One region of the Rhizobium sp. P2_G9 genome, then DNA from elsewhere that is predicted to be linked to it. Evidence: predicted binding sites of a transcription regulator. Region 1 holds the regulator's gene; the other holds the start of a gene.
What was found. The regulator LexA, encoded in region 1, represses DNA repair genes until DNA is damaged. The targets are predictions, from matches to a motif close to TGTTCNNNNTGTGTTCNG.
Positions count from the first base shown of each region.

Region 2: the regulator LexA is predicted to act here: its motif matches at 2,179-2,196, upstream of AC1DYF_RS24015 (2'-5' RNA ligase family protein).

Region 1 is NZ_JBFUFK010000012.1:22,980-28,509, reverse strand. Features, by position in the region: gene glmU (bifunctional UDP-N-acetylglucosamine diphosphorylase/glucosamine-1-phosphate N-acetyltransferase GlmU) at 1-1,233, shown strand, start outside; gene lexA (transcriptional repressor LexA) at 1,285-2,004, opposite strand; gene AC1DYF_RS11840 (hypothetical protein) at 2,315-2,458, opposite strand; gene coaD (pantetheine-phosphate adenylyltransferase) at 2,739-3,233, shown strand; gene AC1DYF_RS11830 (peptidylprolyl isomerase) at 3,256-3,825, shown strand; gene AC1DYF_RS11825 (peptidylprolyl isomerase) at 3,901-4,413, shown strand; gene queA (tRNA preQ1(34) S-adenosylmethionine ribosyltransferase-isomerase QueA) at 4,514-5,530, shown strand, end outside.
Region 2 is NZ_JBFUFK010000031.1:40,553-46,082, reverse strand. Features, by position in the region: gene AC1DYF_RS24035 (anti-sigma factor) at 1-131, shown strand, start outside; gene AC1DYF_RS24030 (hypothetical protein) at 249-482, shown strand; gene AC1DYF_RS24025 (fasciclin domain-containing protein) at 629-1,186, shown strand; gene yihA (ribosome biogenesis GTP-binding protein YihA/YsxC) at 1,349-1,999, opposite strand; gene AC1DYF_RS24015 (2'-5' RNA ligase family protein) at 2,245-2,835, shown strand; gene AC1DYF_RS24010 (2'-5' RNA ligase family protein) at 2,918-3,265, shown strand; gene AC1DYF_RS24005 (hypothetical protein) at 3,202-3,528, shown strand; gene AC1DYF_RS24000 (DMT family transporter) at 3,546-4,442, opposite strand; gene yidC (membrane protein insertase YidC) at 4,567-5,530, opposite strand, start outside.

The DNA.
Region 1 (5,530 bases):
GGCCGCAGCGGTGCTGACTGCATCGCGCTGGTCGTTGGCCGCGATGCGGAGCCGGTCGTGGCCGCAGCGTCCGGGTCCGGTATCGAGGTCCGCGCCTTTGAACAGACCGAGCGGCTCGGCACAGGCCACGCTGTGCTGGCGGCGCGCGGCGAAATCGAAAAGGACTACGATCAGATCCTGGTCGCCTATGGCGACGGGCCTCTGATCGAACCCGCACCGCTGATCGAAGCGCTGGAGAAAGTGCGCGCCGGCTATGATGTCGCGGTCGTCGGCTTCGAAACCGACAAACCCACGGGCTATGGACGCCTGCTTACCAAGGACGGCGAGCTCGTCGCCATCCGCGAGGAAAAGGACGCGACAGAGGCCGAGCGGAAGGTCACCTTCTGCAATAGCGGCATCATGGCGATCGATGGCCGCAAGGCTTTGTCGCTGCTGACGAAAATCACCAACAACAATGTCAAGGGCGAGTATTACGTCACCGACATCATCGAAATCCTCCACCGCGAAGGCGGCAGGGCGGTGACGGTCGAAGCGCCGAGCGACATGGTTGCCGGCTGCAACAACCGGGCGGAACTCGCCGAACTCGAAGCGATCTGGCAGAAGAAGCGCCGCCATCAGTTGATGCTCTCCGGCGTCACGATGATCGCGCCGGAAACCGTCTTCCTGTCGCACGATACGCGGATCGGCCGCGACACCGTGATCGAACCGAATGTCTGGTTCGGCCCCGGCGTCACCATCGACAGTGACGTCGTCATCCACGCCTTCTCGCATATCGAGGGCGCCCATATTGCACCGGGCGCCAGCGTTGGTCCGTATGCACGGCTGCGGCCTGGCGCAGACCTGGGCGAAAAAGCCAAGGTCGGCAATTTCTGCGAAGTGAAGAATGCCGCGATCGGCGAGGGCGCCAAGGTCAATCATCTGAGCTATATCGGCGATGCGATCATCGGCGCGCGGGCGAATATCGGCGCCGGCACGATCACCTGCAATTATGATGGCTTCAACAAGTTCGAAACCCGGATCGGCGCCGACGCTTTCATCGGCTCGAACAGTGCGCTTGTCGCACCGGTGACGATCGGGGCAGGGGCGCTGACCGCCTCCGGCAGCGTGATCACCGAGGATGTTCCGGATGGCGCCGCCGGCTTCGGCCGCGCCCGTCAGGTCAACAAGGAGGGCTATGCGATCGTGATCATGGCACGCAACAAGGCGCTCAAGGAATCAAAGAAGAAGAAATGATATTAGCCGACGCAGGCGAGGCTGCTCGCCGCGCGTCAACCGATCGGCTTGTCAGTGATAGCGGCGAATGAGCCCGACCAGCTTGCCCTGGACCTTGACGCGATCCGGCCCGAAGATGCGGGTCTCGTAAGCCGGATTCGCGGCCTCAAGCGCAATGGAAGCCCCCTTGCGGCGGAAGCGCTTGAGCGTCGCCTCTTCGTCGTCGACGAGCGCCACGACGATGTCGCCCGGGCTGGCCGTGCTGCCGTTGCGGATGATGACTGTGTCGCCGTCGAGGATGCCGGCCTCGATCATCGAATCGCCCTTGACCTCGAGCGCATAATGTTCGCCGCCGCCGAGCATGCCGGCAGGGACTGAAATATCGTGGGTAATGTTCTGGATCGCCGAGATTGGCACGCCGGCAGCAATGCGGCCCATGACCGGGATTGACACCGCGTCACCGCTGTTCTCATTTGCAGCCGGCTTCGGCGCAGGCGCTGGCTGGACCTTGCCGAGCGAGCCTTCGATAACGCTCGGATTGAAACCCTTCTGCGGCGGCTTGATGCTCGGCGAATAGGCCTCGGGCAGCTTGATGACTTCGAGCGCCCGGGCACGGTTGGGAAGCCGGCGAATGAAACCGCGTTCCTCCAATGCCGTGATCAACCGGTGGATGCCGGACTTAGAGGCCAAATCGAGCGCATCCTTCATCTCATCGAACGAAGGGGGCACGCCGGACTCCTTCATCCGCTCATGGATGAACAGTAGAAGTTCCTGTTGTTTTCTCGTCAGCATGGACGTCCCCTTGGGAATCGTGAAACAAATCTCGAACAAACACTATATGTTCCATGTATGTTCCGCAAGGGTTTTAAATATGGTTAACGCGGAGGCCGATAAGCGGCTTTTGCTTATATGCCGGGAACCGCCCACCCACGTTCAATCCGCCGGTCTAAGCCGGCTCGCCCGAGGCATCGGATCTTTGCTTAGGTGGCTATGGCAGGGTCGCACAACGAAAAACCGGACGGCAGGGGAGCCGTCCGGTTTTTACACATGAGCGCGGGCTTGCGGGGAGGGGGTGGGGAGGGGACGCCCGCGCGTCTGGAACTTAGAACTGGAGGGCGGCACTGTGGGAAAGTGCATCCCGTGTGGCGTTGTTTTCACGCACTGCGTTAATGATCGAGGAAACTGCGGTCGCCACGAACATGACGGAAATCAGGCCTGCCATCAGGGTCAGCGTCATGTACATCATCGTCGTCGTCCTTTTCGTCTCTCGTCCGGGTGCGCTGTCGATGGAACCTTTATCCCACATCGCGCACCCGGTTGCTGTTTCCTTGGGAACATGCGCTTCTTGTTATCATTGCGCTGTCCTCCGAACTTGACGCCATATAACCATTGATGATCCGAACCGGCCGTGAATGGGGCGTTCATCCGCCGTTCAGGTTTCTGGCTCACCCGGAAACCATGGATTTTCGGTTGCGCCGATACCACATCCATGACAAAAGGCGGGACCATTTTCGGCAGCGCGCGCAATGACAACAGCCTTCTATCCCGGTTCATTCGATCCCCTGACCAACGGGCATCTGGACGTGCTGATCCAGGCACTCAACATCGCCTCCAAGGTCATCGTCGGCATCGGCGTCCATCCCGGCAAGGCACCGCTGTTCTCCTTCGAGGATCGCGCCTCGCTGATCCGCCTGTCGCTCGAAGACGTGTTGCCGGACCGGATCGGCGACATCCAGGTGATCTCCTTCGACAATCTCGTCGTCGATGCGGCGCGCGCGCATGGAACCAAAGTGCTGATCCGCGGTTTGCGCGACGGAACCGATCTCGACTACGAAATGCAGATGGCCGGCATGAACCGGCAGATGGCGCCGGATATCCAGACGGTGTTCCTGCCGGCCGGCACGGCGTCCAGGCCCATAACCGCCACATTGGTGCGCCAGATCGCCGCGATGGGCGGCGATGTCAGTGCTTTCGTGCCGAAGCCGGTGCTCGCCGCGCTCGAGGAAAAACGCCAACGCTGAGCCCAAAAACAACGGAGCTTCCATGATCTTCCTGAAATCCATCGCCGCGGCCGCATTGCTGCTGTTCGCCGGCCTTGCCGCCCAGGCATATGCCAATCCCAACCAGATCACCATCCAGCTCAAGAACGGTCCGGTCGTGATCCAGCTGATGCCGGATATCGCGCCGCAGCACGTCAAGCGCATCGAGGAACTGGCTGCCAAGCACCAATATGACAATGTCGCCTTCCACCGCGTCATCGACGGCTTCATGGCCCAGACCGGCGACGTCAAGTTCGGCAATCTGAAGAAGGGTTTCGATCCGAACGCGGTTGGCACCGGTGGCTCCGACCTGCCAGACCTGCCGGCCGAGTTTTCGCAAGTGCCGTTCGAGCGCGGCACGATCGGCATGGCCCGTTCGCAGGATCCCAATTCGGCCAATTCGCAGTTCTTCATCATGTTCGCGCCGGGCGATTTCCTCAACGGCCAGTACACGGTGGTCGGCAAGGTCGTTTCCGGCATGGAATTCGTCGACAAGATCAAGCGCGGCGACCCGAACAATAACGGTTCAGTCAGCGATCCCGACCGGATGATCAAGGTCACGGTCGGTAAATAACACCAGGCATTTACGGAGGGTTGCTGAGCAGCCCACGTTCAGAATGCGTCGAGACAACAAGCAAGGAGAAAACCCATGGCCGAGATCAAGGATCCGGAAAACACGCTCATCATGGAAACCACCAAGGGCAAGGTCGTCATCGAGTTGATGCCGAACGCCGCGCCCGGCCATGTGGCGCGCATCAAGGAACTGACCCGCGAAGGCGCCTATGACGGTGTCGTCTTCCACCGCGTCATCAATGAATTCATGGCCCAGACGGGCGATGTCGAATATGGCAAGAAGGGCGGCAAGTCCTTCGATCCGCGCCGCGCCGGCATGGGCGGTTCGGAAAAGCCGGATCTGAAGGCGGAATTCTCGGCGATCAGCCATGTGCGCGGCACCTGCTCGATGGCCCGCTCGCAGAACCCGAATTCTGCCAATTCGCAGTTCTTCATCTGCTTCACCGATGCGCCGTGGCTCAACAAGCAATATTCGGTCTGGGGCCAGGTGATCGAAGGCATGGACAATGTCGACAAGATCAAAAAGGGCGAACCAGTGGTCGACCCTGACGAGATCGTGTCGATGAAGGTCGCCGCGGACGTCAAGTAATCCGTTTTCGATGGACATCGGCCGCTCCGGGGCTTATGCGCCGGGGCGGTTTTCTTTTGTGGCTATACTCCCTGAGCAGGGGAGCGCCTTCGAGTTTCTCATGCGTGTTGACCTTTTCGATTTCGAGCTTCCCGAGGAGCGGATTGCCTTACGGCCGGCGAACCCGCGCGATTCTGCGCGCCTGCTGGCGGTCGATCCGAACACCGAAACGCAGTTCTCGGACCTCGTCGTCCGCGACCTGCCGGATCTGCTGAATCCCGGTGACGTTCTGGTCTTCAACGATACCAAGGTCATCCCTGCGCAGCTTGAAGGCACGCGCATTCGTGATGAAGGGACGGCGTCCGTCTCCGTCACCCTGCACATGCGCGTCGGCCCGAACGCATGGAAGGCCTTTGCCCGCCCAGGCAAGCGTATCAAACAAGGTGACCGGCTGCAGTTCGGCCATTCCGGCAATGCCTGCCTGCTCGGCGCACTCGACGCCTCCGTGACGGAAAAGGGCGAGGCGGGCGAGGTGACGCTTTCCTTCGATCTGTCCGGCCCTGCGCTGGACGAGGCGATCGCCACGGTCGGCCATATTCCGCTGCCTCCTTACATCGCTTCGAAGCGCCCCGAGGACGACCGGGATCGCGCTGACTATCAGACGATTTACGCTAGGGAAGAGGGCGCCGTCGCAGCCCCCACCGCCGGCCTTCACTTCACGCCGCAACTGTTTGAAAGGCTGGATGAAAAGGGCATTGAGCGCTGCTTCGTCACGCTGCATGTCGGGGCAGGGACCTTCCTGCCGGTCAAGGCCGACGATACGACCGAGCATCACATGCATCACGAGATCGGCCACATCGATGGCGCCACCGCTGCAGCGCTCAATGCCGCCAAGGCGCGTGGCAATAAGGTGATCTGCGTCGGTACGACGTCGCTGCGGCTGCTGGAAAGCGCGGCGGACGATAACGGGCGTCTCGCCGCATGGTCCGGCAGCACCGACATCTTCATCACGCCAGGTCACCGCTTCAAAATCGTCGACCGGTTGATGACCAATTTCCACCTGCCGCGCTCGACGCTGTTCATGCTGGTCTCGGCTTTTTCCGGCCTCGAGACGATGTGCAGCGCCTACGATCACGCC
Region 2 (5,530 bases), on a different contig from region 1:
TCCCGAGCGCCATGCGCAAGGAACTTGGTCCTGACAAGACAATTGCCATTTCCGTCGAACCCTTCGGCGGCGCGCCGGACGGCAAGCCAACCGGGCCAGTCATCGCGATGGGCAAGACCAGGGCACTCTGAATCCAAAAGGTCGCGTGCTCGGCCTTTTTACGCGCCGACGTCATGCCGTGGCTGCGGTTCCCGTGACCGATCCGTCGTTTCGCCGGCGTTGTAACGCCGATTTGGAGAGGGCACCTCATGCACCTTGCCGCCGCGGCAAATCTGCTCACCCCAGCCTATCTGACCTTGCTGTCAAAGGGTTATGCCGTTCACCCGGAGGGTCAATTTGTCGTCGCCGTGCGAGGCGCGGACCGCTTTATGGCGGAAGATCCGATCACGCTCGTTGGCGTGGTCGTCATCGCGGAGGCCAGAGGGGAAGAGTGGCAAGCGACAGACGAGGAAATAGCAGATTATCTGGCGCGATTTGAATGAGCCACGCTCTTGCAATCGAAATCTCGCAAAATTTCTTCCAGCTGAAACTCTAATCCCGCCCCGCCCGTACTTCCTTTCATCCCACCAGGGAGTGAGGACCGGCCTGGAATCGTCCAGCCGGCCGAGGAGACAGGAAGGGTAATCCGATGCTCAGAACCGCAATCCGCACGACGCTCGTCGCCGCCGCCATTTTCGCCACTGCTTTCGCCGCCGAGGCCAGGAACCCGGTGGTCGGCGGCGCGCCGATGTTCAAGACGAAGAACATCGTCGAGAATGCCATGAAGTCGAAGGACCACACGACGCTGGTCGCTGCCGTCAAGGCGGCCGGCCTGGTCGACACACTGGAAGGCAAGGGCCCGTTCACTGTCTTCGCGCCGACCAATGAAGCTTTCGCCGCGCTGCCGGCCGGCACTGTGGATACGCTGCTGAAGCCGGAAAATCACGACAAGCTGGTCAAGGTGCTGACCTGCCATGTCGTTGCCGCCGACGCCATGTCGAAGACCATCGCCAAGATGATCAAGGACGATGGCGGCATGCACAAGATCACCACGGTGGGCGGCTGCGTGCTGACCGCGATGAAGAAGGGCAAGACGATCATGCTCAAGGATGAGACGGGCGGCGTCGCCACCGTCACCATTGCCGACGTCCAGCAATCGAACGGCGTCATCCACGTCATCAACAAGGTGCTTTTGCCGAAGGCGTGAGCGCTCGCGCCCAGGCCAACTCACGCCGTCCGGTGCATCCAGCCCGGACGGCTTTTTATCAGAGCATGTCTTCCGAAAGTGGTCGCCGGTTTCGGGATAAAGACATGCGAAAAAACAAGGAGCTAAAGCGCCCGGAGCGATTCCCGGAGATCGCGACGCGCTTTAGAGAGACAGTGTCTTGATCAGGGTTGCACGCATCTCCTCGATGCCTTCGGATTTTTCCGACGAGGTCGTGAGGATTTCCGGATAGGCGGCCGGATGCTTGGCGAGCTTTGCCAGCGTATCCGTGATCAGAGCCGGAATCGCGCTTGTCTTGATCTTGTCGGTCTTGGTCAGCGCGATCTGGTAGGAGACGGCCGCCTTGTCGAGCAGGTCGAACACCTCGTCGTCGTTCTTCTTGATGCCATGGCGGCTGTCGATCAGCACATAGACGCGCTTCAGCGTCGAGCGCCCGCGCAGATAGTCGAAGACCAGCTTGGTCCAGGCATCCACCTGGGCCTTCGGTGCCTCGGCATAACCATAACCGGGCATGTCGACCAGTGCGCAGGGCGGCAGGTCGCCGATCCCACCCGAATAACCATCCGGGACGAAATAATTGAGTTCCTGCGTCCGTCCCGGCGTGTTGGAAGTGCGCGCCAGAGCGCGCTGGCCGGTCAGCGCATTGATCAGCGATGACTTGCCGACATTGGAGCGACCGGCAAAAGCGATCTCGGCCGGGCCTTCCGGCGGCAGGAATTTCATTGCCGGCACGCCGCGGATGAAGATCCAGGGCCGCGTGAAGATGCGGTCGAGCGGCTTTGCACTGTCGGTCATGTCAGTATCCCGTTTATAACCGGTCCGGATTTTCGGGTTTCGGCGGGAAAGTCAAGCGCTGCCCCGAAAAGAGCGCAGAAAATGGAGGTCGAGTGAGCCAATTCGCGCGCCGGCGCGACGATTCCGAAGTGCGACACTGGTGACGCTTTCTGTCGGCGGGCATGCCGTTCCATATCATTTGTTCTTGTTATGTTCTACATTTTCTGATATGGTCGGACTCCAAAAATGATTGGATGGAGGCACAGATGTCAGGCAATGCAAGCCGGAATTTCGAAATCAAAAATCCATTTTCGGGCAGCAAGTTGATTCTTCTTGCCCGGCCGAGCGAGAGCGCTCTGGAACCGATCAGGCAGGCGACGCGTGATCTTTCCCGCCAACATGGATTAACCGGTCGACATCGGCCTGATGATGTCCTGCATGTGGCGATTGTGGGCTTTGGACCGTATGCGATGCTCCCCTTGGTCCAGGTGAATGCGGTGCGCCATATCCTGTCCGGAGTAGAATTCGATATTTATTTTGACCGAGCTGCAAGCTTTAACGGATCCCATGGAAAACCGGTCGTCCTCTACAGCGACAACGGCAATCAGGCACTGATCGAATTGGAGATATCGGCGCGGAAACTGCTTCAACCCTATTTCGGAAGGCCGGCGGGCAGGGCCTACCACCCGCATATGGCTTTGCTTTACGATGACAAAAAGATTGTTGCCGAGGAGATCAAGCCGCCGATCCGGTGGCGGGTCAGTGAACTCGTTCTTGTCGAAAGCCTGCAGGGCCAGACGGAGTATCGCCCGATCTGCACGTTCCCGTGTCGCCAGTCCCAGACGAGGGCCGCATAGCGTTGGTCAACCAGACGGCCTTTCCGCACAGTCGTCGTGGTGGCATAGTGAGATAGCCGATCCGTAGGATGGAGAGAGAAGCATGTCGGATGCTCAATCCGCGCGCGGCGGGCCGCGCCGTTCAGGCTTCAGCCAGAACCGTGCGAACCTTTATGTCGTTTTAGCACCGCCGGAACCCGTCGCGGCAAAGGTCACGGCTCTGGCCAATGACGTCAAGCAACGCAGGAAGCTGAAAGGGAGACTGCGGCGCGAGGAGACATTTCATGTGACACTCGTGACCCTGCCGCGGCTGGAAGCACCGCCGAAACCGACCGATCGGATTATTGCCGCCATCGGCGCCGTGCTCTCGCAAATGCAGTTCGACCGATCGAGATTTCCTTCGACCGGGTCGAGAGTTTTGACCACGGGTCGCGCCGTCCCACCGTGCTGAGTTCAAGCCGGCGCAATGAGGCGCTGTTTGAATTGGAAAAACGCCTTCATGAAAAGCTGCATATACCCAAAATGCCGGGCCTGCCGTTCAAGCCACACCTGACGATGATCTGGGACCGCGCCAGCATTCCCAAACTCGAGCTTGAAGAACCGATCCAATGGATCGCGGAAAAGCCGAGCCTGATTTTCAGCCATGTCGGAAAATCGAAATATGACTGGCTCTGGCCGGATGTCAGGATGTCTGATGAGCAGCCGGATATCTGAGTCGGCGGGGTTGGCCTTCAGGAAACGTTCTGCCGCTTGAGCGCCAGGAGCAGGTAACCGATCAGCGCCATGAGAATAATCAGCCCGCCGATCAGCGTCTCGATGCCGGGAATCTCGTGGTGGAAGATCGCCACCCAGAGCGGGCTGAGCATGGTCTCGGCCGTGCCGAGCAGTGCGGCCAGCGCCGACGGCACCATCCGCGCGCCGGTGGCCCAGAGCGCCATGCCGAGCCCGAGATTGCAGACGCCGAAGGCCACCAGGATCGCCATTTCCGACCATGTGACATGGAAGGACGAGGCCTGTGTCGCGGCCAGCGCCACGGCAAGGAAGCAGCCGAGGCTGACGCCCGGCACTTGCCGGACATTTTTGTAGCGCCGGGTCACGACCGTCGCCGTCGCATAGACGATCGGGATGAGCATGGCGAGCGCCGTCCCGATCCATGACTTGCCCTGGCCGAGCGATCCCGAAACCATGACGGCCACACCGAAGATGACGGCGACGATGGCGATCCAGGTCGAGACGGCGATCCGCTCGCGATAGACCGCCCATGCCATCAGCGCCGCCAAGAGCGGTGTTGCGGCCTGAATGAGCACGACATTGGCGACCGTCGTATAGCCGATGGCGATGATGAACGAGACGGAGGCGATTGCGAATCCGGTGCCGACGACCAGGCCCGGAACGCCCATGTTGCGATAGGCGGCGACCGTCGCTTTCGGCCCATCGCGGGCGATCAGGAAGCCGACGAGGAACAGGCCGGCAAACAGGCAGCGCCAGAAGACGATCGTCCAGCTGTCGGCAATGGTGAGATAGCGTGCGATGGCGCCGCCGAAACTCCAGGCCACCGCCGAGCCGAACACCAGCACCGCACCGATGCGCTCCTCGGCCAGCGAATGTTGGGCGACCGCCCGTTCCATCCTCATTCTCCTAAGAAAAAGGCTCCCGGCATAGACCGGAAGCCTCGTTCATTAGCGTTTTCTGATGCCGGATGCCGCAGCCAAAAGCGACATTCGTCAATCATCACATCTTTTCAACAGCCATTCATGCCGATGATGGTTTTCGCTGCACCAGCCGTCTCAAGTTGTCGAACAGTTCGATCTTGGCGCCGTTGCGCTTCATGATGATCGCCTGTTGTGCCACCGACAGCGTGTTGTTCCAGGCCCAATAGATCACCAGGCCGGCGGGGAAGGAGCCGAGCATGAACATGAAAATCAGCGGCATCCAGTTGAAGATCATCGCCTGGGTCGGATCGGGCGGCGTCGGGTTCATGCGCATCTGCAGGAACATGGTGAAACCCATGACGAGCGGCCAGACGCCAAGCATCAGTGCATGCGGCGGTGTCCAGGGGATCAACCCGAAGAGGTTGAAGATCGTCGTCGGGTCGGGTGCCGACAGATCCTGGATCCAGCCGAAGAACGGCGCATGCCGCATCTCGATGGTGATATAGATACATTTATACAGTGCGAAGAACACCGGCACCTGCAGCAGGACGGGCCAGCATCCGGCAAGCGGATTGACCTTCTCCTCCTTGTAAAGCGCCATGGTCGCGGTCTGCATCGCCATGCGGTCGTCGCCGAGACGCGCCTTCAGTTCCTCCATCTTCGGCTGCAGCTTCTTCATCTTTGCCATCGAGGCATATTGCCGGTTGGCGATCGGGAAGAACAGCGTCTTGACGATGACGGTGGTGGCCAGGATGGCGAGACCGAAATTGCCGAAATACTTGTTGAGGAAGTCCATCAGCTTGAACATCGGCTGGGTGAAGAACCAGAACCAGCCCCAGTCGATCAACAGGTTGAACTTCACAATGCCGGCATTGAAATAGCCGTTGACGACATCGACTTCCTTGGCGCCGGCGAAGACCTTGGTGGTCAGCGTCCTGGATCCGCCAGCCTTCAACATGTTGCCGGTCTGCTCGCGGTAGTCTGCCTGGAACAGCTGCTGGCCAGTCTGCACATGGGTGAAGTTCGAGTTGAAGGTCAGGTCCTGCTGCGGAATGATCGCGGCG